DNA from 4 places in the Pseudoalteromonas sp. CR1 genome. Region 3 is predicted to be linked to each of the others. Evidence: predicted binding sites of a transcription regulator. Region 3 holds the regulator's gene; each other region holds the start of a gene.

Region 1 (7,400 bases), on a different contig from region 3:
TATATCAACAATTTTTATGTTTTCACCCTCAGGCTGAACTTGCCGAAACATTTTATAATTCGGTGTTTTGCAGGCTTTACCATAGGCGTTATTTTCATAACGATTTTATATTTGTACAAGCCACGCTAAAAGATGCGCCATCGGTTCCTGTTGAGTCAGAATACCGAAGTTATTTTCCAGTTGTTGATGGCCTTAAGCCCACAATTAAACGCATTATTAATCACTTTGACTTTAAAGCCCCGTTTGTTGATTTAGAGCGCGATATTCGTCTGCTAGTTAAAGCATTTTATAAGCAAGCGCCTGACACGCATCATCAACCGTGGAAAATGCGCTTTGATATTTTACATACCGCGTTTTATCGTAATAAGGCCGCTTATATTGTTGGGCGGGTAGTATCTGAAAGTGGTGTGCAACCTTTTATTATTGCTGTTCTCCACCACGAGGATAAAGGCTTATATTTAGATGCCCTACTCACTAAATCGTCACAGATGCGTGTTATTTTTGGCTTTGCCCGCGCTTACTTTATGGTTGAAACACACGCTCCTTCAGCACTTGTACGCTTTTTAAATGAGTTAATGCCCAATAAAACAATTGCAGAGCTGTATAATGCAATCGGTTTTCATAAGCAGGGAAAAACTGAGTTTTATCGTGAGTTTTTGAATCATTTAACACATTCAAATGATGAATTTACCATTGCACCAGGTACACCGGGTATGGTGATGATGGTATTTACGCTCCCTTCTTTTGGTTATGTATTTAAGGTAATTAAAGACAAGTTTGGTGAGAGTAAACCGTTTGGTCGCGACACAGTTTTAAAACGTTATCAACTCGTTAAAAGTCATGACCGGGTTGGTAGAATGGCCGACACAATAGAGTATTCAAACGTCGTATTTCCTTTAGCACGCTTTGATAGTAATTTACTTGAGCAACTTCATAAAACGATTGGCTCGTCTATGGTCATTGAAGGTGATTGGCTGATCATAAAGCATTTGTATATTGAGCGACGCATGACACCATTAAACTTATTTTTAGAAAATGCTGACGACGCAAGTGCTGCTGATGCGATAGAAGAATACGGCCAAGCTTTAAAAGAAATGATAGCGGTTAATATTTTTCCTGGCGATATGCTATTAAAAAACTTTGGTGTAAGTAAACACAAGCGCATTATTTTTTACGATTACGACGAAGTGCAATATTTAACAGACATGAATTTTAGAGCGTTGCCCAAGGCCAAAAGCTACGATGATTACTTAATGGATGAGCAAACCTACTCTGTTGCCCCGCAGGACGTTTTTCCTGAGCAACTTTGCACATTTGTGACGCCAAACCCGACATACAAACAGTTTTTAATCAGCACACACCCTGAACTGATTGATGTTAACTTTTGGAAGCAGGCGCAACAAAATATAAAAAATGGCCTAATAAATCATATTTACCCGTACCCGACAGCACAGCGTTTTATCCATCACTGGTAGGCGCAAGGACACACACATGAACATAAGCAAAATAGATTTAAACTTACTTGTATACCTCGATACACTACTTCGTGAGTGCAACGTTACACGCGCTGCAAATCAGTTAAGCATTACACAACCAGCTATGAGTAACGGCCTTAAGCGCCTTCGTAACCTTTTTAACGATCCTATTTTAGTTCGTACTAGCGATGGCATGGTGCCAACAGAACGTGCCATTGAGTTACAACCCGTCATTCGTGGCATACTCATGACGCTTGAAGAAACACTCGCACCAAACAGAGAGTTTGAAGCCAGCCAAAGTAAACGTGTATTCAGGATAATGGCCAGTGACTATGCAGCCAGTACACTTGCACCAAAACTACTAAGCAAACTGCACGAAGAAGCCCCAGATACAACGTTAGATATACTCACACCAAGCGACGTGACTTTTCACGATGTTGAAAACGGTAAAGTAGATATGGCAATTAACCGTTTTGAAAATCTTCCGCAATCGTTTCACCATAAGCGTATTTGGAAAGACAGCTTTTGCTGCCTGGTAAAAGCCGATAACCCAATAATCGAAAACTTCAGTCTTGATAGCTACCTAAAAGCTCGCCACATATGGGTAAGTAAAACAGGCTTTGGCGTGGGCGTTGGTATGGATCCAAAAGATGTGCAAAAACTGGGGTGGGTTGATGAAGCACTTGCTCATTTTGGTAAACATAGAAACATTGCCACATTTACACGTAACTACCATGTCGCCATTCACTTGGCAAAAGAGCAAAACTTAGTCGCTACTTTGCCATCAAAAGCGGCTAATATTTATTTAGACGATGCCGGTCTTAAAATTTTAGAGCCACCATTTCCTATTCCTCCTTTTGAATTAGACATGATTTGGAGCCCACTGCTGCACAGAGATGCTAGCCATATTTGGCTTCGTCAAAAAGTAGCTGAAGTGGCCGATGAACTAAAATAAATTTATTACACGATTATTTGTAAGATTTGCTAGGCGTCATAGTGTTTTTTCGCCTAGTTATTTTTATAAACTCTAGATACATATAAATATCAGTTACTTAACTCCGCCATTTAAAATGGAATGGCTCTTGCTTTAGTTATGATAAGTTTCATTCATAACATTAAAGAGGTCATTATGAACACCCTTCAAGGAACAGACGCTAATCATATTTCAGACATCATCCAAGTAATGAACAGCGGTATCGATTTTTACCAAAAAGCACAAGAGAATATTGAAGACCCCGCCATAGGGGCACTATTTCAGCGCATGATTGATGCGCGCAGAGTAAGTATTGAACGCCTGCAACCCTATGCTATAAACGAGCAAGGCGAGCGAGAAGAAGGGTCGTCATTTGCTGTTGAAGCACGCAGAGCATACACCGCGCTTCTTACCACGTTTAGTTCAAACAACGACAGCACCTATGTAAGCGAGCTTGAAGAGGTTGAGGACAAAACCTTAGCGGAAATTAAAGAAGCTATGGATAAACCACAACCTGCCGATTGTGAAGCCGCGCTTGCCGCAACACTCCTTACAATGCAAAGTTGTCATGCTGAAATGAGCCGAATGCAAAAAAGCTAAATAACCTGAATTGTTTTTTAGCTATTCAGTAAATTATTCCCCATACAAACCCAGCGACAGGCTGGGTTTTTTATTACTCAAAAATCATGAATATGTTTTAGTTACATGTTAGAACATATTTTATACAAATATTTAATATTATTAGAATATTTATTTAACTGTATTATTTTTCAGCTGTGCTAGTTTTGTTAATAGGATCCTAAAAACCTCGCTGTGGCGCCGCAGCTTTAATTAAAATAGTAAGGTCCAATATGAAAAATAAAACAGCTAAACTGCAAAATAACGCCGACGTAGACATGACCCCAATGCTTGATATTGTGTTCATACTGCTCATATTTTTTATTGTTACTACCTCATTTGTTAAACCCGTCGCCATTGAATTAAACCGCCCATTAGACAAGCCAAGTATTGAAAAACAAAGCAAAAATGCAGTTTTCAGTATTGATGCAAATAACGGCGTTTACTTTTCAGATAGGTTAATTGACTTAGAGCAAGTGTCGAACAACTTAGCCATGTTTGCAGCTAAATATGAAATAAGTTCGGTGCTTATAAAAGCAGATGAAAACAGTAAACACAATACGCTGATGAAGGTGATGAATAACATTAAAGAGTATGATAACTACGCAATTAGCTTAGTTTCTAATTAAAACCTATTAGCTAGTCAGTGTTAAATATAAAACCAAAAAAAGGGCCTTTCGGCCCTTTGAGTTAAATAACGAAAGGGAGAGTTAGTTATTAAAAGCGGTACTCTGCGCCTACATAGTAGTATGCGCCGTTAAAGCCAAAAGGTGCTGAACGACGAGAGTATTCAAACACGCCATTACTACTTACAACAGTATTGCCGTTAGCGTCTACAATTGTGCCTGTACGAGAGTTACCAATTTCATTTTTGTCTGGGTATACATCAAACAAGTTATTAGCACCCACATTCACAGATAGGTTTTCGTTAATAAAGTAATTAACTTTTACGTCTGTTAGTATTTCGGCACCGTAAGTTTGACGACCACCGTCTTCTACTGTGTATTCACCAAAGCGATTTAGCGACAGATTAACGGTCCAGTCTTCATTTTGATAAAGCGCACTTAAGTTAATACGATCTTCTGGTTGCCATTCTTCAATAATCGAAATTTCTTGATCTGAAAACACGCTTTCAACTGGCACAGTTTCAAGACCTGAACCTGATGGTGTAAATAACGAAACAACTTCAGTTTCTGTAAAGTTAGCAGCAAGGGTAAAATCAAGTGTGCCACCAAACCCTTCGGTATTGTAGGTTGCAACAAAATCTATACCGCTTGTTTCTGTGTCTGCACCGTTTAAGAAAAACTGGCCTGCACCAGCACCAGAGCTAACAAGCGCGGCGTCTAAACTAGTAGAAAGTCCTTTACCCAAACGGTTACTGATAACAATTCGGTCGTCAATATCGATTGAGTAGTAGTCTACCGTTACGTTAATGCTGTCTGTTACGTTATATACAATACCTAAGCTACGGTTTTGAGATTTTTCTTCTTTAAGTTTTGGAATACCTAAACTTTGTGCCAGTGTAGAGTCGTTTCTGAACGTTCCCACTTCTTCGGCTACTAATGTGCCATTTGGACCTACAACAAACTGTGTACTGATGTTGTTAAAGTAAAGTTGTTGCATAGACGGCGCTCTAAAGCCTGAGCTTAACGCACCACGTAATGAAATATCGTCTGTAATTGCCCAGTTACCCGCTAACTTAAAGTTAACCGTGTCACCAAATCCTTTGTAGTTATCGTAACGAAGTGCGCCCGATAAAATTACGTCTTCAATAACATATGCTTCAGCGTCTAAATAAAACGAAATCACATCTCGAGATTCATCTACTGATGATGCAGGTGACGAACCACCAAAACCTTGCGTGCCGCCAGACGCGTTTTCGCTGCCAACACCGCCACTTAATCCACTGTAAATGCTTACGCCGTTATTTGTATCGTAATCACGATAAGCATACTCATTACCAGCTAAAATACGGTACTCGTCGGTACGCATTTCTGCGCCCATTGCTAGCGAGTAATCGTCAAAGTTTTGAGTAAAATCTAAATTAATTGTTTGCAGAGACAATTCCATGCCATAAGCATACGCTTCACGCGGGATGGTCGAACGAATGTCAGCCGCACTTAGACCCTGTTCGTAACGTAAAAAGTTAGCGTATGAAGCGTTAATTGTATCGCTTGTTGTGTAGTCGATACTGTTTTCACCGTACGTGTACGATAAATCAAGGCTTGAATCGTTATCAAACTCTGTTTTGTAACCAAAGTTGTAAGAAATATCATCAATGGTGGTGTTTATTTTTGGTAAAAAGCCAAGTGGAATTGTTGCGTCGCCATCTTGCAATACTGGGTTACCACCCGCATTAGCATTATGACGGAAAAACGCGGCAGATTCGTTGTCGCGTGTTGAATACGTGATAAATCCATATAATTCGCCATCGCCTAGTTCATAGCCCGTATTTACGGTTAAACCAAACTGTTGCGAATCAGCATCACCAATCCTAAATGTATTACGATCAGCTGTTAATTCACGTGGGTCACCTGCCAGCAATGTGCCATCGCTGAGTTCTTCACAGCCGTAAAACTGACACGAACCATGCAAACCTGCACGATTAGTTGGCGCACGATCACGGTAATTAATAGTTGTATTTAAGTAGCCGTTGTCACCGAGTGCAAAACCTTTGTTGAAATCAACATTAACTGTTTCGCCGTCACCTTCAGAGTATTCACCGTAGTTAATTGCAGCTTTACCACCTTCATTGCCATCTTTTAATACAATATTGATAACACCTGCAATTGCATCAGACCCATATTGAGCAGCTGCACCGTCGCGAAGAACTTCAATACGTTTGATTGCAGAAGCCGGAATAGCATTCATATCGGTACCCGCAGTACCACGACCAACCGAGGTATTAATATGGATAATGCTAGCTTGATGACGACGTTTACCGTTGATCAATACCAATGTTTGATCGGGACCTAAACCGCGTAATGTTGCAGGTCTTAATGCATCTGTACCGTCGCTGATAGATGAACTTGAAAAGTTAAATGAAGGCGCAATTGCTTGTAGCATACGGCCCACTTCAGTCTGGCCTGTATTTTCAAGTGCTTCAGCACTTAAAATATCGACCGGAACGGGTAAATCTTCAACCGAACGCCCTGCTACACGGCTACCAACAATTGCAATTTTTTCGATTTTTTCTTGGGCAACGTCTTCTGCTGCATTTACACCTTGAGAATTTACCGCCAGTAATGCCGGTAATACTGCTGCACTGACTGCTGAAAGCTTCATCATGTTGTTATCATTCCTGTTGATTTGTTTGAGTTTTATACTCAGTAATCCATTTTGATCAACAACCGCATCGAGCTCAGTCCCTACCAATAATGCCTCCAGCGCATCTAGTTGGGTATAAAATCCATAGACTGAATTTGCTTCATATTCTTTAGCTAACTCGTATGAAAACACCACGGTTTGCTTGGTTTGTTTAGCAAATTCAATTAAGGCTTTGTCTGCTCGCTGCGCTTTTATATCAAATTGCACCATTTGCCCGGTAGTTTGACTTGCGGCTTGCACACTTAGGCTAAACATAGCGGGTGCAAACACACATAAACCACTCAATAAATGCAATTGGTTACTGCGCACTGTATATAAACAGCTGGCAAACAAAAATCCTCTATGGTTTTGTTTCTTTTTTTTAATCTTTTTTTTACGTGTAGGATTTAAAGATGCAACTTTATCTAACATATGTCTGATTTGCATAGCTGCTTCTTATGATTTTGTATTTTGCGTAAGCGTTACTGTGTGTTTACCTTGGCGTTCATGACTAATAGAAAAGTTAGTGTGTAAACTTTCTAACAGACCAGTCACGTCGCCTGCTTTAAACACACCGGCTACTTTTATAGACGCAAGTTCTTCTGACGATAATTTAAAGCGTGTAGAGGTATAACGGCTCACTTCATTTAAAGCGTCGCTAAGCGGTTCACCATTAAAAACAAGCATGCCATTTTGCCAAGCTAAATCACGTTCAACATCATCAATAGAAAGCTGAGTGATTGGCTTAGTGATGCTTTTTTCTATAACAGCCTTTTCGCCAGAGGTAACTATATTGGCATTAATTTGGCGTATTTTTTCTGCATTTTTATCAGCTAACTGATAGGCTTTAAAGTCGCTGGCATCAACTGCTACACTCGGATCGGTGATCATTACTTTGCCTTCGGTTACCACCAGCTCTAAGTGGGAAGATGTATTGCGCTGAACATTAAATACAGTACCCAATGCTGTAAAACTTTTATTGCCAGCCATTACACTAAATGGGCGAGATGCATCTTTAGCAACGTTAA
Region 2 (7,400 bases), on a different contig from region 3:
GCTCAAAACCTGTTAAAGGTGAACGTGAATGGCTAAAATAAGAGCATACAATACCCTAAATTAAGCACAAGTGAAAAAGGTAACTAATGGCTAGGTTAGAAGTTTTAAGATTTCCAGATGAGCGTTTACGTACAATAGCAAAAGATGTTGCAGACGTTGACGACCAAGTTCGCCAAATTGTAAAAGACATGCTCGAAACCATGTACGACGAAAATGGCATTGGTTTAGCCGCAACGCAGGTAAATATCCACCAGCGTATTGTGGTTATTGATGTATCTGAAGAGCGTGACGAACCGCTGGTATTAATTAACCCGCAAATCATTAAAAAAGATGGGTCAACGATTAGCGAAGAAGGCTGTTTATCAGTACCTAACTCGTACGCAAAAGTAGACCGAGCAGAAACAGTCACAGTGGCTGCACTAAACGAAAACGGTGAAGAATTTGTGTTAGACGCAGATGAGCTATTAGCTATTTGTATTCAACACGAACTAGACCACCTACAAGGCAAGCTATTTATTGATTACTTATCTCCATTAAAGCGCCAACGTATCCGTAAAAAGCTTGAAAAAGAAGCCAAGTTTGCAGCACAGTAATCAGTACCTTAGGAAAACTCAGTGATCCAACCATTACGCATAATATTTGCCGGTACGCCGGATTTTGCCGCACGCCATTTACAAGCGCTAATAAATAGCGAACATGAAATTGTGGGCGTATATAGCCAACCAGATCGCCCTGCAGGTCGCGGTAAAAAATTAAAAGCGAGCGAAGTTAAAGCCCTGGCGATTGAAAATGACTTACCGGTTTTTCAGCCTCAGTCATTAAAAAATGATGAAGCACTTGCAGAGCTCACCGCATTAAACGCCGACATAATGATTGTTGTGGCTTACGGCTTAATTTTACCTAAAGCTATTTTAGATACGCCACGCTTAGGCTGCTTAAATGTGCATGGTTCTATATTACCTCGCTGGCGTGGTGCTGCACCTATTCAACGCGCAATTTGGGCGGGTGACGAAGAAACAGGCGTAACCATAATGCAAATGGACGAAGGGTTAGATACCGGCGACATGCTGCATATTAGCCGCTGCCCTATTAGTGATACAGAAACCAGTGCCAGTTTATATAACAAACTAGCAGAGTTAGGTCCTAGTGCATTAATTGACACCGTTAATAAACTAGCTAATGGCGACATTACCCCTGAGCCTCAAAATGATGAGCTGGCTAACTACGCCAAAAAGCTCTCTAAAGAAGAAGCAAATATTGATTGGTCTATGAGCGCCGTGCAAATAGAACGTAATATTCGCTCTTTTAATCCTTGGCCAGTGTGTTTTACCCAAATGGGTGAACAAACCGTAAAAATATACCAAGCGAAGGTAGTTGATCAATCAGGCAAGCCGGGCGAAGTTTTAACAAGTGATAAAAACGGTGTTGTTGTTGCCTGTGGTGAGCATGCTTTAAACATTACTCAGTTGCAACCGCAAGGTAAAAAACCAATGGCAATTAGCGACTTTTTAAATGGTCGCAGTGACTGGGTTAGCCCTGGCACACTATTAGGCGAAAATAATGAATAAAGTGCAAAACGTACGAGCGCTGGCCGCTGAGACTTTATATAACGTGGTTGATAAAGGCGCTTCGCTTAATCAAGAATTACCGTTTGCAAGCCAAGGTTTACCCCCAAAAGACAAAGCACTGTTACAGCAAATTTGTTATGGCGTTTTACGCTACTTACCTAGCCTTGAAAACTACTGCCAACATTTAGTAGAAAGTCCACTAAAAGGTAAACGCAGAATTTTTCAATTTTTACTCTATGTGGGTATTTATCAGCTACAACACATGCGCGTTCCACCGCATGCTGCGATTAGCGAGACCGTAAATGCATTAGGTCAAATGCGCGCACTTGGCTTAAAAGGGTTAATAAATGCTATTTTACGTAGCTTTCAACGCCAACAAGCGGAGCTTGAAGAAAAAGCAAAGCTGATTCCAGTGTGTTTATACAACCACCCTAATTGGTTTATTAAACAAGTAAAAGAAGCCTACCCTGAAAACTGGGAAGCCATACTTGAAGAAAACCAGCAGCAAGCGCCAATGTGGTTACGTGTAAACCAATCACAATTTAGCACGCAAGAATACAGCGATATGCTAACGGCAAATGATATAGAGCATACATTAAACCCAGATTTTGTAGATGGGATTAAACTTGCCAAGCCGCGTGATGTTTTTTCACTTCCTGAGTTTGATACCGGTGCTTGTTCAGTGCAAGATGCAGCAGCGCAATTAGCCGCTCGCTTCCTAGAGCCAAAAAATGACGACGTTATATTAGACGCCTGTGCAGCCCCAGGTGGCAAAACATGCCATATTTTAGAGCTTGCCGACGCCGACGTACTTGCACTTGATAGCGATGCCACTCGCCTTGAACGCGTAAAGCAAAACTTAACTCGTATTGGTTTAGGTGCTGACCTACAATGTGGCGATGCATCGCAACCGCATACATGGTGGGACGATAAACAATTTGATCGTATTTTATTAGATGTGCCTTGTTCAGCAACAGGCGTTATTCGTCGCCATCCAGACATAAAATGGTTGCGTCGTGCATCTGACATTGAAGACTTAGCTGCACTACAAGGCGATATACTCAATAGCATTTGGCCTCTACTGAAGCCCGGTGGTACATTGGTATATGCCACATGTTCGGTTCTTCCAAAAGAAAACCAACAACAAGTTGCTAAATTTTTAGCTAATAACGATGATGTAGAACATATTCCACTTCATGATAAAGACACCCTCACTACACCGGGGTTACAACTACTTCCGGGCGAAAGTGATGGTTTTTATTACGCTAAAATGGTTAAAAAGCCAAGTTAATTAAGGCTTAATAACGCGTACAACAAGCCATTTTTAAATTTAAAAATGGCTTTTTATTACTACTTAATACACTGGTAAATAATGAAAATAATCATACTCGGTGCTGGACAGGTTGGCGCCACGCTAGCTGAAAACTTAGTAGGCGAACAAAACGAAATTACCGTAGTAGATATTGACGGTAACCGTATACGCGAGCTGCAAGATAAGTACGACCTTCAAGGTGTAATGGGCCACAGTGCTCACCCTGATGTATTGCGCCGCGCCGGCGCAGACGATGCCGATATGATTATTGCGGTAACCAGCTCAGATGAAGTAAACATGGTGGCATGCCAAGTGGCGTATAGTATTTTTAATACACCCACTAAAATTGCTCGAATTCGCTCTGAGCAGTATTTAAAATACCGTGAAAAGCTTTTCCAAAACGATGATTTACCTATCGATCATTACATAGCTCCAGAAGCGTTAGTCACTAAGTATATTCGCCGCTTAATTGACTACCCTGGTGCATTACAAGTCTTGCAATTTGCCGATGGTATGCTCTCACTAGTTGCAGTAAAAGCCTATTACGGTGGTTTATTAGTAGGCTATGCTTTATCGGCATTAAAAGAGCATATACCTAATGTAGAAACTCGTGTTGCGGCTATTTATCGTCAAGGTAAAGCTATTAAGCCGCTGGGTACAACCGTTATTGAAGCCGACGATGAAGTATTTTTTATCGCAGCAACAAAACATATACGCGCCGTAATGAACGAACTACAAAAGCTTGAGCGTTCATACAAAAAAATCATGATAGCCGGTGGGGGCAACATCGGAGCCGGCCTTGCTCGCTCTCTTGAAAAAAATCACACCGTTAAACTGATAGAGCGCAGTAAAGAGCGGGCGGAACAGCTTTCAGAAATGCTCGATAATACGGTAGTATTTTGTGGCGACGCTTCCGATCAAGAACTCCTCTCTGAAGAACATATTGAACAAGTGGATGTATTTATTGCCGTTACCAACGACGATGAAGCAAACATTATGTCAGCCATGCTTGCAAAACGCATGGGCGCGCAAAAAACCATGGTGCTTATTCAACGTGGTGCTTATGTAGACTTAGTACAAGGTGGCGAAATAGACATTGCTATATCACCGCAACAGGCAACAATTTCTGCATTGTTAACCCACGTACGTCGCGGTGATATTGTTAACGTGTACTCGCTGCGTAAAGGAGCTGCAGAGGCTATAGAAGCAGTTGCCCATGGTGATGAAAGCACCTCTAAAGTAGTTGGCCGCGCAATTGCCGATATAAAATTACCTGCCGGAACAACCATTGGTGCCATTGTGCGTAACGACGATGTACTCATTGCCCACGACGACACCATTATTATGTCGGGCGATCACGTAATCATGTTTTTAATTGATAAAAAGCATATCAACGTGGTAGAAAAACTCTTCCAAGTAAGCGCTATATTTTTATAACGCGTCAGACACAAAAAAGCCGCTGAATATGGCGGCTTTAGTGGAGTATGATTGGGGTATATTGATATTACTGTACTTTGGCAAACTCGTCTTTTGAAAGCTCACCATTTCCATCTGTGTCTAAATCTTTAAAAATTTTTACTAGCTGTGAATTTACTTTTGCCTCTTCCATGCTAATTACACCATCGCTATTGCTATCAAACGATGCAAAGTCTACGGCCGCATAAGCTGCTGAAGAAGATGCTAAAACTAAAACTGCAAGTGTTATATTTAATGTTTTCATAATAATGTTCCTAGTAAAATGGGAAGTCCTTTTCTAAGATCCCTGTCTGTGAAAAATAGTTAAACCAATACCGGTTAACTTTAAAATTTTGCAAACTCGTCTTTAGAAAGTTCACCATTGCCATCTGTATCTAGCTCTGTAAACTCAGCCATTAAATCAGTGTCTATTGCCGCTTCGCTTGGGCTAATTGCACCACTGCCGTCGGTATCTAAACTGTCAAAATCTGATGCTGCAAATGCTGCTGAAGAAGACGCTAATGCAATAAGTGCTAATGCTTTGTTTAAATGTTTCATGACTTAATCCTTCAAAATTTTATTTAAAAAATAACCTAATTAACTCGTAAAATAGCTTCACTTCCTTGTTATCCTTTTTCGAAGGCTCCCTTGCCTACTTAGGTTGTCTTTGGCAACTCAGGATGCTTGTTATCTAATTAAGCTTTTGAAAACTCTTCTTTTGATAACTCACCGTTTTGGTCAGTATCGAGCTCTGAAAACATGCTCATTAATTTTGCATCAACCGATGCCTCAGCTTGGCTAATTGCGCCATTGCCGTCTACATCGAGTGTATTAAAGTCAGAGCCTGCAAAAGCGGCTGACGAAGAAGCAAGTGCGATAAGTGCTAATGTTTTATTTATGCGTTTCATAGTATGTATCCTTCAAATTGTATGTGAGTGATTGGTACTTACTGTTAATCACGTTTTTCGATTAGTACAACCAGACTATTACAACTTAAATGCCAACATTTAATAAGTGTTATTTTTCAATAACTTAAGCATTAAATACTGAAAGCCATGCAAATTTAAGCATTATTTTTGTAGCTATTTAGCAACGCAGGTTTAGTTAAAATTTGTAAGTTATTAAAAATCAGTTAGTTAGGTTTCATACAAAAAACCACAAAGCCAGATAACTTGAATAACTAAGAGGGGGTTAGGTATTGAGCAGGTAAGTTTTAAACTGAACGAGGTATAAAAAGAAAATAAATCATAAAAAAATTTAAAGTTATCCAATTGTTTTTATTGAGTAAAAAGAATAATTTTAAAGGCTGGTAATTTATTTTCGTTCATAAAGTAAAAAGTCGTTATTTTGTTGCAAAATAGCGACATTAAAGCTAATCGGCATCGAGTTCTATCATTGCGGGGTCAATAAAGTGCTCTTTCATAAAAGCTTTCATTTCTTCTTTACTGGCTAATAACTTAATCCCACAACGCACGCCTGCATTATGATCTTTTACACTGCACACTTCGCCTTCAAAGTCTTTACCATTACTCCCTAATACAACTGTGCATTGAGAGTCTTTAATGCTTTCTAGATCAGCGTCAGTTTTTATATCGAACATAGCACCGGTTAGTGAAATATCTTTAATAACACCATCAAGTACCTTGTCATCACTGAGTTTAAGTTTTGCAGGTAATAAGGTTGGAATACGTGTTTGCGAACGTAAACTAAATAGCTGAACTTGCTTAGGGTAGTTAATAAAAATAAGCCTAACGGGATGTGATGCAATAGATTTAATTTGCTGTCTAAAAGCAATTATTTGTCCATCGTCACCTTCTATTAATGCTCTTACAACCACAGTAACACCATCTCGTAAGTAGTCATTTGCGCCCGGTAAACGTTTAGCTGTTGGAAAATTTAAAATAATAAACTTTTCCTCAAGCAAGCCGACCATTTCTGTTTTCACGCGCTTACTGCTGGTAGGTGTTAATATTTCTAAGTCAACTAAACTGCCAACCGGTATATTATTTAATTTATCTGCATGTGTTGCTGGCATATCCATTCCATAAACATAGTAGTAAAACGTTGTGTTTTATCCGCGCCAAAACGTAGGCGTAAATAACACAAGCAAAGTAAAAATTTCTAGTCGGCCAAATACCATTGCAATCGTCAGCAACCATTTAGCGCCATCGGTAATTGCACCATAATGCGAGGCAACATCACCTAAGCCTGGACCTAAGTTATTTAAACACGCCGCCGTAGCCGAAAACGCTGTAATATTATCCATTCCCGTTCCCATCAGCGCCAGCATAATAATAATAAACACCAGAGCATAAGCAGAGAAAAACCCCCACACTGCTTCTACAACCTTATCAGGCAATGCTTTACGGCCAAGCTTAATTGAATAAATAGCACGAGGATGTACCAAACGGTTGAGTTCACGCACGCCTTGCAGGTAGAGTAAAAACACGCGCACCACTTTCATACCGCCCCCGGTAGAGCCCGCACAGCCGCCTATAAAGCTCGAAAATATTAATAAAATAGGTAAAAACAGTGGCCACGTCGAAAAGTTATCAGTAGCAAAACCGGCCGTTGTACTCATTGATACCGCTTGAAATAATGCTTGGTCGAGCGTTTCATCACCATTAGCGTAAATCTCATTTGAGGACAAAACCGCAAAACAAATAACCACCAGCGCTAATTGAATACATAAAAACACTTTAAACTCAGGGTCACGAATGTAGACCTGCACGTTCCGGCTTGCCACAGCAGCGTAGTGTAAAGAGAAGTTAATAGCTGCGATGATTAAAAAGAAGACACAAATAAAGTTAATAACCGGGCTATCAAAGTGACCCATAGAAGCATCATAAGTCGAAAACCCGCCAATCGCGACGGTAGAAAACGCATGACAAATTGCATCAAACCAGTCCATACCTGCCGCCCAATACGCCAACATACAGGTAATGGTTAACGACACATAAATATACCAAAGGTGCTTTGCGGTATCGGCTATGCGAGGGGTCATTTTTGAATCTTTTACTGGGCCGGGGATTTCAGCACGGTACAACTGCATTCCACCAACACCT
Region 3 (7,400 bases):
CTTTTGAACTATGCTGTGGCTAGCTAAATAATCTTTTACTGGCTGGTCTAAACCATTGAGTGGTTTTAGTTCAGGCTCCCAATGTGGGTTAGGTAAAAAACGTGCATCAAATACGTAGTCTGCTTCTTTAGGTATACCATGTTTAAAACCAAATGATTCAAATGTGACAATCAGCTGCTTGTCTTTTTTACCTAATATTTTTTCACGAATCGATTCAGCGAGTTGATGAACACTCAAGTCGCTGGTATCTATCATGTAATCGGCACGAGTAGTTAGCACGTCAAGTAGTTCTTTTTCTTTTTTTATGGCTAAATCAAGCGGAAGCGAATCGATTGATAGAGGGTGCAAACGTCTTGTTTCTGAAAAACGTTTTATTAATGTTTGATCTTCACTGTCTAAATAAAATAGTGTTGGTTTTGTAAAACCCGGTAAATATTCAATAATGTGATTAAATTCATCTTGTTCTTTTGGCAAGTTTCGCACATCGATGCTAACGGCGATTTTATCGTAGTTATCAGAAACGCTTCTTACCAAAGAAGGTAATAAATTTACAGGGATGTTATCTACGCAATAATAACCTAGATCTTCAACAACGCGTAAAGCAACCGACTTACCAGAACCAGAACGGCCACTTATGATAATCAACTCCATTAATCACCCTTTAAATTTATTACGATTGGTCAACAATAATTTGATACAGCTCGGCGTCCGATTTAGCACAGCGTAGCTGTTTGCAAAATTCTTTGTTTTTTAGTTTATCAGCTATCGTCGCTAGCGTCTTTAAGTGTTGCTGGTTATCACCATCAGGTACGATGAGTGCAACAAAAATATCAACTGGTCGATTGTCTATAGCATCAAAGTTAATCGGTGTTTCACTTACTAATACTAATGCTAAAGGTTCTTGTGCGCCGCTCATTCGACCATGTGGAATAGCTATGCCTCTTCCTATTCCTGTGCTACCTAGCTTTTCGCGAGTTAATAAAGCGCCCAAAATATCTTGTTGAGACAAATACGGTAATTTATCGTGAGCAAGCTCGCTAATAAACTCTAAAATTCTTTTTTTACTATTAAAAAGGACCGCAGCTTTGCTGCAGTCCTGGCATATAAGTGAACTTAGTTTCATCATATTAGTGTCGAGCAAGCTTCTCTTTGTGTTTAATTACTTGACGGTCAAGCTTATCAATCAATGAATCAATCGCTGCATACATATCTTGATGTTCAGTGGATGCGAATAATTCAGCGCCACTTACATGAATAGTTGCTTCTGCTTTTTGATTTAATTTTTCTATATCAAGAATGACATGAACATTATTAATATGATCAGAGTGCCTTTCTAGCTTCGCAAATTTGGTATTTATATAGTCTCTTAATGAATCAGTTAGTTCTACATGACGACCAGTTAAATTTAGTTGCATAAGCATTACCCTCTTTGTTTAGCGTCTTAGATCAGACTCTTTCGCTGATTTGACGGTGGAATAGCAAGAGATTCGCGGTATTTTGCGATTGTACGTCTTGCTACTTTAATTCCTTGCTCAGCCAATATATCCGCAATTTTGCTATCACTCAATGGTTTTGCTGAGTTTTCTGCTGCGATTAGTTTTTTGATAAGTGCTCGTATCGCTGTGGATGAACATTCTCCACCATTTTCGGTGCTTACATGGCTTGAGAAAAAGTATTTAAGCTCAAATATTCCACGCGGTGTGTGCATGTACTTTTGAGTCGTTACGCGCGAAATTGTCGATTCGTGCATTTCTACCATTTCGGCTACATCATTTAAAACCATAGGTTTCATGGCTTCTGGACCGTGTTCAAAAAAACCTTGTTGTTGCTTTACGATACAGTTAGTTACTTTTAAAAGCGTGTCGTTTCTGCTTTCTAAACTTTTAATAAACCATTTAGCTTCTTGTAAATGTGAGCGAATAAACTGGCTATCACCGCTCGACTTAACTGTACGCGACATTGCAGCATATTGGCTGTTTACACGAATTTTTGGCATGCTGTCTGGGTTTAGTTCAACCACCCAGCGGCCTTTAATTTTCTTAACTGACACATCTGGTATTACATATTCAGACTCTTCTCGCACTATTGTGTCTGCAGGCTTTGGGTTAAGCGTATGAATAAGTGTCATTACTTCTTTAAGCTCATCTTCTTTGAGCTTCGTTTTTTTCATTAATGTACGATAGTCGCGAGCAGCTAACAAATCTATGTGCTCGGTTAAAATCATTTTTGTTTCGTCAATAAAAGGGGTGCCTTTATCAAATTGATTTAACTGAATACATAAACATTCTTGTAAGCTTCGTGCTGCAATACCAACAGGGTCAAATAATTGAATACGCTTTAAAACTGCTTCTATTTCATCAAGTTCAACCTCAACGTCATCGTCGTTATCTTGATTAAAGCTCTCTAAAATTTCTTCACAGCTGAGGGTTAATATGCCTGAGTCGTCCACGGCTTCAACTATTGCAATAGCAATCGCTTCATCCGTAGGGCTAAATGGCGTTAGTTGTAATTGCCACATTAAGTATTCGTGAAGCGTTTCAGTCGATGCACCTTGATAAATAGACTCATCTTCAGGCATGGGGCCTGAAGACGATGCTGGGGCGGCACTCATGTACTCATCCCAGCTAACGTCCATTGCCATGTCGTCACTGACGGTATCTTTTGCAAGGGCTTCACCACTGTCTTGTTCATACTCACTGGGGGCTTCATCGGCAGATGCACTTACTGTCACTTCATCATTATCTGCTTTTTGCTCATTTTTGCCTGCTAGGTCATCGGCATAGTCTTGCTCCTCAACCTCAAGTAATGGGTTGCTGTCGAGCGCTTCTTGTATTTCTTGCTGAAGATCCAATGTGCTTAATTGCAGCAAGCGAATAGCTTGTTGCAACTGAGGTGTCATTGTAAGTTGCTGGCCCATGCGCAGCTGTAGTGATTGCCTCATGTATCTCTAACAATCCTTTTAAGTTGTTATAATTAATACTAGCAGATGCATACAAATAAGGCGTAAATGTTACAGCCTAAATTGCTCGCCTAAATATACATCGCGTACAGTTTTATCGTTTAATACGTGTTCAGGGGCACCAGAAGCAATCAGTTCCCCATGAGAAACAATGTAGGCTTTTTCGCAAACATCAAGGGTTTCTCTTACATTATGGTCTGTTATTAATACACCAATACCACGGTTTTTAAGGTGTTCAATAATTTTTTTAATATCCAACACTGAAATAGGGTCAACGCCGGCAAACGGTTCGTCTAATAAAATAAACTTTGGATCTGCAGCTAAAGCACGTGCAATCTCTACTCGGCGACGCTCTCCGCCCGATAGTGCCATACCTTTACTGTCGCGAATGTGTTGAATGCTAAATTCATCCAATAGATTATTAAGTGTATCTTCTCTGGCTTGCTTAGTGAGCTCCTTTCGAGTTTCTAAAATAGCCATTAAGTTTTGATATACGGTTAACTTTCTGAATATAGACGACTCTTGCGGCAAGTAGCCAATGCCTAATCTAGCACGACTGTGCATAGGTAAAAGAGTAATATCGTTCTCGTCGATAGATATTTTACCTTTATCGCTAGGGACTAAGCCTACAATCATATAAAACGTGGTGGTTTTACCCGCACCGTTTGGACCAAGTAAACCCACTATGCTACCGGCTTTAACTTCTAAGCCTACATTTTTAACGACTTCTCGGCCTTTGTAGCTTTTGGCTAATAGCTCTGCTTTTAATGTACTCATGGCTGACCTTTATCGCTTTTTTTTGGCTCCACAGGTACTAAAATGGTGTGCACGCGGTCAGTTGAGCTTTCATCTTTTTCGGCGCTAATGAGTTGTTGCTCAATATCGTAGGTAATGCTTTTTGCATTCATTTTTTGCCCAGCTTGAGAGACCTGTGCATCTCCAATTAATGTTAAAAAACGTTTAGAAACATCGTATCTAACTTCATTAGCGCTGGCGCTCATTATTGTGCCGTTGGCTTGTTTTTCTTCAAAATAAGCGGGTGTACCTGTGGCAATTAACAGTTGCTTGTTATCACCCAATTCATCGCGTTTATGCACTTCTAGGCGGTCAGCAGTAATTTTTCTGTCGCCGTGAATAATTTCAACGTTTTTTTCGAATATACCTACATTTTCTTTCAGTTGACCTTCTTGCTTATCTGCACTAATCGAAATTTGATTTGCAGCAAGTGGCGCCGTTGGTTCAGCAGCATTTGCACCGAGTGCAAGTATAAATGTTGGAATAATAAAGAGTGTTAATAGTTTATTGGTCATAATAAATAGTTCGCGTATGGTTAATTAGTTTTATCACTTCGGTTTTTAAATCGGCTTCGAGGCCTTTACCGGTGATCTTTAAATTGGGTCCTGTAACAATGACAGGTTGTTCTGATTGCATCGTTAGTAATTTTATATCTACCTGAATATTATCAGCATTTATTTTATCTATCATTGCGTTATCAGTTAAATTACTAGCAACAACGTTACCTTCTAGTATTAATTGTCTGCCTTCGTATAGTGTTGCTTCGTTAGCGTTAATTCGCCACGTTTGTTTGTCGTTATAAAGCGTAAAAATGGGTTTATCAAAAAAGGTAAATCCTAATTCTTGATATAACTCCATTCGCGCTGCCGTTACTTTATGGCTAATTTTCCCATTCTCGTCATACGCTGTTTGTTTTAGCTCTATGGCAGTGTAATCGGGCTTTGCAATTATGTCTGCTTCGGTTTGCTGCGGTAAACTTACTTGTGTGAAATAAGGGTACCAAAGCCAAACCATACAGCTGATGAATAAAACGCTTAATATGATGCGCGCAGCATTCATGAACTCGTACCTTTGGTGGTCAAGGGTTTGTTGTTTTCAAGCATTAGCAGGTCGGTAAGCTCTCTCACTGCACCAAATCCACCAAGCATTTGTGTGGTGTAATGCGCTAAACGTTTTATCAGCGGATGCGCGTCGTTTACTGCAACAGCAAACCCTACTAACTCCATTACCGGCATGTCGGGGCCGTCATCGCCAATGTAGGCAATTTGCTCATCAGATAAGTTAAGCTTTGATTTTAGCTCCTCATAAGCGAGGAGTTTGTTTTCTTGACCTTGGTAAATGTGTTGTACTGTTAGGCTTGTCATACGCTGTTGTACTATTTTTGAGTGTCGTCCGGTAATAACCGCAACGTCAAAGCCGCTGTTAATTAGCGCTTTAATGCCAAAGCCATCTTTTGTATTAAACGCTTTGAGCTCTTCACCTTGGTTACCCAGATAAATACGACCATCAGAAAACACACCATCGATATCACAAATAAGCAGCTTTATTTTTTTAGCACGGGCTTTTGCGTCTTCGCTTAGAGGTTGGTAGAGCTCTTCAAATTGCATTTATAGTACTCCTGCTTTTAATAAGTCTTGCATATTTAATGCACCAATAGGGTGATTTTGCTCATCAACAATTATTAAGCCATTTATACGTTTTTGTTCCATAATATTTAACGCTTCAGCGGCCAAAATATCTTGTGTTGCAGTGGTGCAGGACTTAGTCATCACAACATCTATTTGTGTTGTATGTATATCAATTCGTTGTTCTAAAATACGGCGTAAATCACCGTCAGTAAATAGCCCTACAAGTTGCTGCTGAGAATCAACTATGGCCGTCATACCTAACCCTTTGGCCGACATTTCTATTAGCGCATCTTTTATAGTTTGAGTAACATTAATAATAGGTGTGTTTTTACCGCTATGCATGACATCTTTTAAGGTCAGCAGCAAACGTTTACCTAAACTACCGCCGGGGTGAGATAGTGCAAAGTCATCAGCTGTAAAACCGCGGGCTTCTAAAAGTGCAACCGCCATGGCATCACCCATTGCAAGTGTTGCTGTTGTGCTTGCGGTTGGAGCTAAGCCTAACGAACAGGCTTCTTTTTGTACTTTTATGCAAATATGTACGTTGGCAAGCGTGGCCATCGTTGAGCTGGCGTTGCCTGTCATGGCTATTATTTTGGCGCCAAGGCGTTTTAAAACAGGAATTATATTGAGTACTTCGCTTGTTTCACCTGAGTTAGAAATGAGCATAACTACATCATTTTTAGTGATCATCCCCAGATCGCCATGACTGGCCTCACCCGGATGTACAAAAAAAGCAGGGCTGCCAGTACTTGCTAATGTTGCTGCTATTTTATTACCAATATGACCTGATTTTCCCATACCTATAACGATAGTTCGGCCTTGGCAATCATATATTAATTGACATGCTTGATGAAAATTTTCATCCACATATTGTGTAATATCACTCAAAGCTTGGCGCTCTATATCTAATACACGTAAGCCTTGTTCAATAAAATTTAGCGTTGCCATTACTTACCCTACTTGACTAAAAATATACCCTTGGTAGCCCAAAAACGCGATTAATAATAAGCCGCCTTCTACTCTATTGATGCGTTGAGCACCCCTAAAGTTCAATGACATGATAATAAGCGCAACAGTGGCACCAATCATTATTAGTATGTCGCGGTTAGCAACCGACGGGTCAATAACTGAAGGGTTAATAATGCCTGCAAAAGGCAATACTGCAAGAATATTAAAAATATTAGAGCCAACAATATTACCCAGCGCTAAATCATCTTCATTTTTAAGTACGCCCGCAATCGAGGCAGCAAGCTCAGGCAGGCTAGTTCCTATTGCAATAATTGTTAAGCCAATCACTAAATCGCTTAAGCCAAAGTATTTAGCAATATCCACCGCTGAATCAATTAAAAAATGTGCGCTAATAGGGAGTAAAATCATACCAATAACCAACCAAAGTATAGCCTTGTTAGTGGGTACGTCGTTTGGTACTTCGTCACATGCTTCTGATACAAATGGGTCTGTTTGATTTTTAGCACGCAGCGAGACAATAATTAGCCCGCCAATAAATACAACAAAACCAATTAATAACGCAACGCCCTCGGTGAACGAAAAGTAGTTATCTGAAAATATATACCAGGTAGCCAGCGATATAATAAGCACTAACGGGATTTCACGTTTTAATGTGCTTGAAGAAACGCTAAGAGGCCTAAATAAAGCGGTAATACCTAACACCAGCAAAATATTTGTGATATTTGAGCCAATTGCGTTACCTACCGCGGTGTCGGTTTTTTCTGCTAATGCGGCAGAGGCCGACACCATCATTTCAGGTGCTGATGAGCCCATGGCTACAACGGTTAAACCAACAATTAAGGTTGGTACACCAAAGTTTTTAGCCAGTGCCGCAGCACCATAAACAAACCTGTCAGCACTCCAAACTAGGGCTGCAAAACCAAGAATCAAAATAACAAACGAGGTAACCATTGTATTAAGCCAGTTGTTCAAAATAGGAATGGCGCGAATAGTAACAAATGCCACGATGAAAGTATAAATAAAAGAGTAAGGTCAACTACGTAGAC
Region 4 (7,400 bases), 390 kb from region 3:
TATGGTTAGATGCAACCCTGGCATTATTTACCAAAAGAAGTAAACCCTCTTTCTTTCCTTTAAAACGACACACTATGTGTCGTTTTTCATTTTAAATCATTCGATTACAAAAAATATAATCACTCAATTATAAATGGCTTATTTATTGCTTTATTCAAACTAAGTCAATTTTTTGGAGATGGTTATGGCTATCAGTTTTGATAAAGCTTTAGGTGTGCATCAGCATACTATGTTGATCCGTTCACAACGAGCAGAAGTGCTAGCGAGTAATATTGCTAATGCTGATACGCCGGGCTACAAAGCAAAAGATATTAATTTTGCCTCAGCATTAAAAGCGGCAAAATCACACCAGCAAAGCGGCAATACAATGGTAACTACTAATGAAAAACACATTGGTGGTGGTACCCGAAGTGTGGGTGGAGTTGAATTATTTCGTACGCCAAATCAAACAGATACAGGTGATGGTAACTCAGTGGATGTGCAAGTGGAACGGAACTTGTATACACAGAATGCGATGGAGTATCAGGCCAGCTTACAATTTTTAAGCGGCAAGTTTAAAGGCCTGAATAAAGCCCTCGGTAGTCAAGGATAATAATTATGAGTTTATATAACGTTTTTGATATTGCTGGTTCTGGTATGAGCGCACAAAATGTGCGTTTGAATACCACTGCAAGTAATATTTCGAATGCCAATACAATTAGTTCTTCTCAAGACAAAACGTACCGAGCGCGACAACCTGTATTTGCTGCAGAGCTTACCAAAGCTTCTGAGTCAGTAAGTAACAATCAGGGCTCTTCTGTTGGTGTTAAAGTGCTGGGCATTGTTGAAAGCAGTGCACCATTACAAATTGAATACAACCCTAATCACCCGAGTGCGGATGAAAATGGTTATATCTATAAACCCAACGTTAATGTTGTAGAGGAGATGGCGAACATGATTTCTGCTTCTCGCTCTTATGAAACAAACGTGCAAGTTGCAGATGCAGCTAAGCAAATGTTAAGTAAAACTCTGCTGCTAGGTCAGCGTTAACCGAGGGTAGGTTATGAGTAACGATATTAGTACATCTTCATCCTATTTAGACTCTTTACGGTGGCAAGATACAACGCCCACTTCAAATGAAGAAAAGAGCGATGCGTTAACTCAAGAAGACTTCTTCTCGTTGTTAACTCAGCAATTATCGTTTCAAGATCCGAGCAAGCCTGCGGATAACGATCAAATGATTGCGCAAATGACCAACTTCACGATGGCTGAAGGTATCTCAAACCTTAATAGTAATTTTGAGTCACTTGCAGCTTCGATGACATCTAACTCCGCTTTACAAGCGTCAACATTAGTTGGAAAGCAAGCATTACTAGAGTCAGATTCTTTAGATTTAAATGCAACGGGTGAAGCCAAAGGGTCAGTGGTTGCAGAAAGCCCAGTAGAGAGTTTAACGCTTCGTATTACGGATGAATCTGGACAACTTGTAAGAAGTATTGAACTAGGATCGCAATCGGCTGGTGCAGTACGTTTTGCTTGGGATGGTAAAAACGAAGCGGGTGAACGTTTACCGGAGGGTGAATACAATATAGTGGCTGAAGGCAGCACTAACGGTGAATTTTCAAGCCTTCCTATAGCTACGTTTAAAAATATTGAAAGTGTAAATATAAATGGTGCTAATGGCATCATTATTAACACTAAAGAAGGTGCGGTTAGGCTGACTGATGTCGCAGAGATCGCGTAATAGAGTTTAATAATATTTCGCCTGTTTGCAGGCTGTATTTTATAGGTTAGAGGTCAATTATGAGCTTCAATATTGCATTAACAGGCATAGCTGCCGCACAAAAAGATTTAGACGTTACCGCAAATAATATTGCGAACGTTAATACAACCGGTTTTAAAGAGTCACGTGCTGAGTTTGCAGATGTATATGCCTCTTCAGTGTTTAGTTCTGGTAGAACTAAAAATGGTGACGGTGTTCAAACTACTATGGTTGCCCAGCAATTTCACCAAGGTTCGCTGCAATTTACTAATAACTCATTGGATTTAGCCATTACAGGTGAAGGCTACTTTGCAATGAGCCAAGACCTGGGTGCGCAAGATTTTACCTTTACAAGAGCAGGGGCTTTTAAGTTAGATAAAGATAACTTTATCGTTGATGCTAAAGGTAACTTTTTACAAGGTTTCCCTGTAGATGAGGCTACCGGCGATACGACCTCTGTTAGTTTAAGTACTTCGTCGGCACTGCAAATCCCTGATTCGTCTGGATCACCTCGTGCAACGGCAACGGTATACAGCTCATTTAATTTAGATTCACGTGCAGATGCGCCTTCGTTGCCATTTGATCCAACAGAAAGTGCTTCGTATAACTCATCAACTTCAACCACTGTCTACGATTCACTGGGTGAGGCACATGTTTTACAATACTTTTTTGTAAAAAATGATCCGACGACAAACCCTAATGAGTGGGATATACATGCAACGCTCGATGGTTTAGTTGTTGATCCAGCAACGGGCGCTGAGCAAACTACTGCGCCATATACACCTTTAACCACCCTAGGTTTTAGTTCAAGCGGTTTACCTGAAACAACAAATGGGGTTGCTAATACAAACCCAAGCAGTTTCGATGAGTTAGTTTTACCTGCGGGTGCTGGGACTGGTTTATCTTCGTTACTGACTAACGGCGCGTCATTTCCTGATACGGGCGTAGAGCTTAATTGGCGAGATGAGGCAGCAACTACAAATAAGCAGCCAACTCAGTACGCAAGTCGATTTGAAGTTAAAGCGCTAGACCAAGATGGCGCTACGGTTGGTCGTTTAGCGGGTATTGATATTGGTACCGACGGAAAAATAGTGGCTTCATACAGTAATGGCGACACATCTTTCTTAGGTCAGGTAGCGATGGTTCGTTTTTCTAATTCACAGGGTTTATCGCAAGTTGGTGATACCTCTTGGAAAAAAAGCTTAACGTCAGGTGAGCCAATTGCAGGTGAACCAGGTTCGGGTACATTAGGTTCAATAAATTCATCAGCACTAGAGCAATCTAATGTAAACTTAACGAATGAGTTGGTTGACCTAATTAGTGCTCAGCGTAACTTCCAGGCTAACTCTCGTGCGCTTGAGGTTAACTCAACACTGCAACAGGCAATTTTACAGATTCGTTAATTTAATACTTAACACCATTTTAAGGGCTGCTTTTTAAAGTGGCCCTTTTTACTTTTACTTCATTTAGTTTGTTTAATAACCATTTCACATCGTTTCTTATTGTGGCATCTATTTTGCATTTCCTGTTTATAGAGATTTTTGAAACGAGTCGATGCTATGGACAAAATGGTCTACATTGCGGCCTCAGGCGCTAAACAAAGCCTACAGGGGCTGGCCCTCAAAGCCAATAATTTGGCGAATGCGAATACCACTGGATTTAAGTCAGACTTTGCACAAGCTCGCTCTATGCAGGCTTTTGGCGAAGGGTTGCCGTCGCGTGTTTTTTCTATGCAAGAGCGTCCGGGTTCTAATATGACCTCTGGCGGCATAGTCGAAACAGGCAGAGATCTAGATATTGCAATGAGCGATAACGCGTGGTTAAGCGTGCAGGATGCATCAGGCAATGAAGCTTACACCAAGGTGGGTACATTAAATATTACCGCTGAAGGTATTTTAATGACCAGCCATGGTCGTCAAGTAATTGGCGAAGGCGGGCCTGTCATTTTACCAGTACCGATCGAAAAAATTGAATTTAGTGAAGACGGCGCAATTCAAGTTCGTCCGCAGGGGGCGCCTGCTACGTTTTTAGAAGAAGTTGACCGTTTGAAGGTGGTTGAAGCTAATAGTTTTCAACTAGAAAAAGGGAACGATGGTTTATTTAGGCCCAAGGCAGGAGAGGTTGTTGATACTTCTGCCAATGTCAAAGTATTAAGCGGAACCTTAGAAATGTCTAATGTGAACCCTGTTCACGAAATGGTCGATATGATCAGCCATCAACGTCAATTTGAGTTACAAGTAAAACTGATGAAAACAGCTGAAGATCTTGATAGATCACAAGATCAGCTGATGCGCATAGTTTAACTTTAAATGAGGACACGATTATGAATCCAGCATTGTGGATCAGTAAAACGGGGCTAGACGCTCAACAAACCGATATTTCGGTTATATCAAACAATTTAGCGAATGCCAGTACGGTCGGTTATAAAAAAAGCCGCGCTATTTTTGAAGATTTACTCTATCAAAATATTAACCAGCCCGGAGGCCGCTCGTCACAAGACACCGAAATGCCATCTGGTTTAATGTTAGGTGCCGGTGCAAAAGTAGTGGCTAACCAAAAAAACTTTTCTCAAGGTAATATGCTAACTACTGAGAATTCATTGGATTGGATGATCTCAGGGCCTGGCTTTTTTGAAGTATTACAACCCGATGGCAATATTGCTTATTCTCGTAATGGGCAGTTTACTACCGATGGCGATGGTCGAATTGTAACGTCTGGTTCTGGCTATGTTGTGCAACCAGAGATGAACGTTCCTGATGATGCGCAATCAATCACTATTTCACAAGATGGTGAAGTATCTGTGCGTATTTCAGGCCAAGCCGACAACGTTGTTATTGGCCAGCTTACAATTAGTGACTTTATCAATCCATCGGGTCTTGAGCCTGTAGGGCAAAACCTTTACACCGAAACGGCTGTAAGTGGCGCGCCTGTGCAAGGTAACCCGGGTGTAGAAGGCTTAGGCACAATTATTCAGGGTTCACTTGAAACATCAAATGTAAATGTAACAGAAGAGTTGGTTAACCTGATTGAAACGCAGCGAATCTATGAAATGAACTCAAAAGTTATTTCGGCTGTTGATGAAATGATGAGTTACATTAATCAGCAATTATAAGATGTAGGGGGAATTATGCGTCATTATATGTTATTTGCGGTAGGTACATTATTTTTAAGTGGCTGTGTCTCAACACAAAATAGTGATGTTGTTCAAGATGACCCCTATTATGCACCAATGTATCCTGAACCAAGTATGGAGCCGGTAGTTGCAACGGGTTCGTTATTTAATACTAATGTATCAAACGACTTATACGCAGACCGAAAAGCACTGCGTACTGGCGATATTATTACTGTTAATCTACAAGAGTCTACTCAAGCAACGAAAGCTGCTAAAACAGAAACTGATAAGCAATCTGATGCAAGCCTAGACCCTGTAATAGGGCTTGGTGGTTTACCCGTTAACATTGGTGGCGATAGTATTCAGTTTGGTATTGGTAGCGATGCCTCTTTTACGGGTGATTCTAAATCAAATCAATCCAACAGCTTATTTGGCAATATTTCGGTCAATGTTATGCGTGTTCTACCTAACGGTAACTTAGTGATTCGCGGCGAAAAGTGGTTAACGTTAAACACTGGCGAAGAATTTATTCGTTTGGAAGGTTTGGTACGCCCGCAAGATGTGAGTTCTGATAATACAGTTGAGTCAAACCGAATAGCCAATGCACGTATTCAGTACTCTGGCAAAGGGCAAACACAAGAAGCGCAAAGTGCAGGTTGGTTAACACGTTTTTTCAGCAGTTCGATTTTTCCTTTTTAGAGGGCATTCATTATGAATGTATTAAAGTTAATTTGTTTAATCTCGCTAATAGGTTGCCATTTTTCGGCAAATGCAGAGCGTATTAAAGATATTTCTATGGTCGAAGGGGTTAGATCGAACCAGTTGGTAGGTTATGGCTTAGTAGTCGGTTTACCGGGTACAGGTGAGCAAAGCCGGTTTACTCAACAAAGCTTTAAAGGCATGTTGAGCAATTTTGGAATTTCGCTACCTGCAAGCTTAAGTCCTAAAATTAAAAACGTTGCTGCCGTTGCTGTACATGCTGAATTACCTGCTTTTAGAAAGCCAGGTCAAACAATTGACGTCACCGTTTCATCTATCGGCAGTGCGGGTAGCTTGCGTGGCGGTACTTTGTTGCAAACGTTTTTAAAAGGGGCTGATGGCAATGTATATGCTGTAGCTCAAGGCAGTTTAATTGTTGGAGGCCTCGGCGCACAAGGTGCTGACGGCAGCCGTGTTGTTATTAATACCCCGACGGTGGGGCGCATTCCAAGTGGCGCAACAGTAGAGCGTGAAGTTAAAAGCCCGTTTATGCAAGGTGACTTTATAACTTTTAATTTAAATCGCCCTGATTTTACAACAGCAAAGCGCCTTGAAAAAACAATTAACGATCTAGTCGGGCCTAACAGTGCAAAAGCAATCGATTCAGTCTCTGTTCGTGTGATTGCTCCTAGAGATGCCTCTCAACGCGTATCTTATTTATCAACACTTGAAAACCTGGAGTTTAAACCTGCAGATATGTCTGCCAAAATTATAGTTAACTCCCGTACTGGTACTATTGTAATAGGCAAAAATGTTAAGTTGCAGCCTGCTGCAATAACGCATGGTGGGTTAACAGTTACTATTACAGAGCAGCAAAACGTGACTCAACCTAATGCGTTGGCTGAGGGGGAAACGGTAGTGACACAGCAATCAATCATTGATGTTAACCAAGATGATTCTCGTGCATTTGTTTTTAACCCGGGTGTTAGCTTAGACGATTTAGTACGCGCTATTAACGAGGTAGGCGCTGCACCAGGCGACTTAATGGCTATTTTAGAAGCCCTAAAAGAAGCTGGAGCTATTAACGGTCAACTTGTTGTTATTTAATATTTATTAAGCTTTAGCAAATGCTTTGCTAAAGCTTCCCTTTTACTCCCTCATTCACATTTCCAATCTGGCTTAAATTTTGCATTTTAATTTATATTATTCACTATTGTGTCAAAAAGCTGATGGAAACTAATCATCTAGACAAACAAAACTTTTTTGATTTAGGCAATTTAGATTCACTTCGTAAAGAAGCCTTAAGCAGTGGTGATGCATCGACTGATGCGTCTAAAGCCGCTCTAAAAAAAGCAGCTGCGCAATTTGAAGCTATTTTCACTCAAATGTTACTTAAAAGTATGCGTAAAGCTAACGAAGCGTTTGAAGATAAAGAAAGTCCGCTTAACTCAAGTAGTGTTAAGTTTTTTGAAGACATGCACGATCAACAGCTATCTACTGAGCTTTCATCAAATGGCTCTTTAGGCCTTGCTGATTTAATTGTTCAGCAGTTATCGCCAGACGGCAAAACTTTTATGCCGGGCTCTGTATTGAGAACCACCAATGACTTTTTAAGTGATATGCGTGCTGGCTCGTCGCTTCCTCATACTCAAAACGAAGAAAATGCAGCGATTAATGTGCATAACAATAAAGCCGATTCTAAAGTGCCTAAAGCATCTTCAGCGCCATTCGAAAGCACAGAAGAGTTTGTTACTACAGTGTGGGAACACGCTAAAACTGCAGCACAAAAAATTGGCTTAAACCCTGCTGTAATGGTTGCACAAGCGGCACTTGAGACTGGTTGGGGTA

The links. The regulator sigma-54, encoded in region 3, starts transcription at its own class of promoters, with help from an activator protein. The targets are predictions, from matches to a motif close to GTTGGCACGNNNNTNGNNT.
Region 1: the regulator sigma-54 is predicted to act here: its motif matches at 2,545-2,563, upstream of KZZ04_RS10475 (PA2169 family four-helix-bundle protein).
Region 2: the regulator sigma-54 is predicted to act here: its motif matches at 5,322-5,340, upstream of KZZ04_RS16780 (EF-hand domain-containing protein).
Region 4: the regulator sigma-54 is predicted to act here: its motif matches at 3,245-3,263, upstream of KZZ04_RS01890 (flagellar basal body rod protein FlgF).

The regions. Positions count from the first base shown of each region.
Region 1 covers NZ_JAHXRM010000010.1:53,997-61,396, reverse strand. Annotated here, with positions in the region: gene aceK (bifunctional isocitrate dehydrogenase kinase/phosphatase) at 1-1,475, shown strand, start outside; gene KZZ04_RS10480 (LysR family transcriptional regulator) at 1,492-2,430, shown strand; gene KZZ04_RS10475 (PA2169 family four-helix-bundle protein) at 2,605-3,048, shown strand; gene KZZ04_RS10470 (biopolymer transporter ExbD) at 3,300-3,695, shown strand; gene KZZ04_RS10465 (TonB-dependent siderophore receptor) at 3,784-6,819, opposite strand; gene KZZ04_RS10460 (FecR family protein) at 6,829-7,400, opposite strand, start outside.
Region 2 covers NZ_JAHXRM010000023.1:7,380-14,779, forward strand. Annotated here, with positions in the region: gene def (peptide deformylase) at 87-593, shown strand; gene fmt (methionyl-tRNA formyltransferase) at 615-1,568, shown strand; gene rsmB (16S rRNA (cytosine(967)-C(5))-methyltransferase RsmB) at 1,561-2,859, shown strand; gene trkA (Trk system potassium transporter TrkA) at 2,941-4,317, shown strand; gene KZZ04_RS16770 (calmodulin) at 4,385-4,600, opposite strand; gene KZZ04_RS16775 (EF-hand domain-containing protein) at 4,681-4,893, opposite strand; gene KZZ04_RS16780 (EF-hand domain-containing protein) at 5,031-5,243, opposite strand; gene KZZ04_RS16785 (flagellar brake protein) at 5,708-6,370, opposite strand; gene KZZ04_RS16790 (TrkH family potassium uptake protein) at 6,407-7,400, opposite strand, start outside.
Region 3 covers NZ_JAHXRM010000001.1:15,652-23,051, forward strand. Annotated here, with positions in the region: gene rapZ (RNase adapter RapZ) at 1-651, opposite strand, end outside; gene ptsN (PTS IIA-like nitrogen regulatory protein PtsN) at 671-1,123, opposite strand; gene hpf (ribosome hibernation promoting factor) at 1,128-1,415, opposite strand; gene KZZ04_RS00110 (RNA polymerase factor sigma-54) at 1,442-2,941, opposite strand; gene lptB (LPS export ABC transporter ATP-binding protein) at 3,011-3,736, opposite strand; gene lptA (lipopolysaccharide transport periplasmic protein LptA) at 3,733-4,269, opposite strand; gene lptC (LPS export ABC transporter periplasmic protein LptC) at 4,259-4,813, opposite strand; gene kdsC (3-deoxy-manno-octulosonate-8-phosphatase KdsC) at 4,810-5,361, opposite strand; gene KZZ04_RS00135 (KpsF/GutQ family sugar-phosphate isomerase) at 5,362-6,333, opposite strand; gene KZZ04_RS00140 (calcium/sodium antiporter) at 6,337-7,305, opposite strand.
Region 4 covers NZ_JAHXRM010000001.1:401,913-409,312, forward strand. Annotated here, with positions in the region: gene KZZ04_RS01865 (protein-glutamate O-methyltransferase CheR) at 1-43, shown strand, start outside; gene flgB (flagellar basal body rod protein FlgB) at 185-592, shown strand; gene flgC (flagellar basal body rod protein FlgC) at 598-1,029, shown strand; gene KZZ04_RS01880 (flagellar hook assembly protein FlgD) at 1,043-1,723, shown strand; gene flgE (flagellar hook protein FlgE) at 1,783-3,144, shown strand; gene KZZ04_RS01890 (flagellar basal body rod protein FlgF) at 3,301-4,044, shown strand; gene flgG (flagellar basal-body rod protein FlgG) at 4,065-4,853, shown strand; gene flgH (flagellar basal body L-ring protein FlgH) at 4,869-5,552, shown strand; gene KZZ04_RS01905 (flagellar basal body P-ring protein FlgI) at 5,565-6,659, shown strand; gene flgJ (flagellar assembly peptidoglycan hydrolase FlgJ) at 6,782-7,400, shown strand, end outside.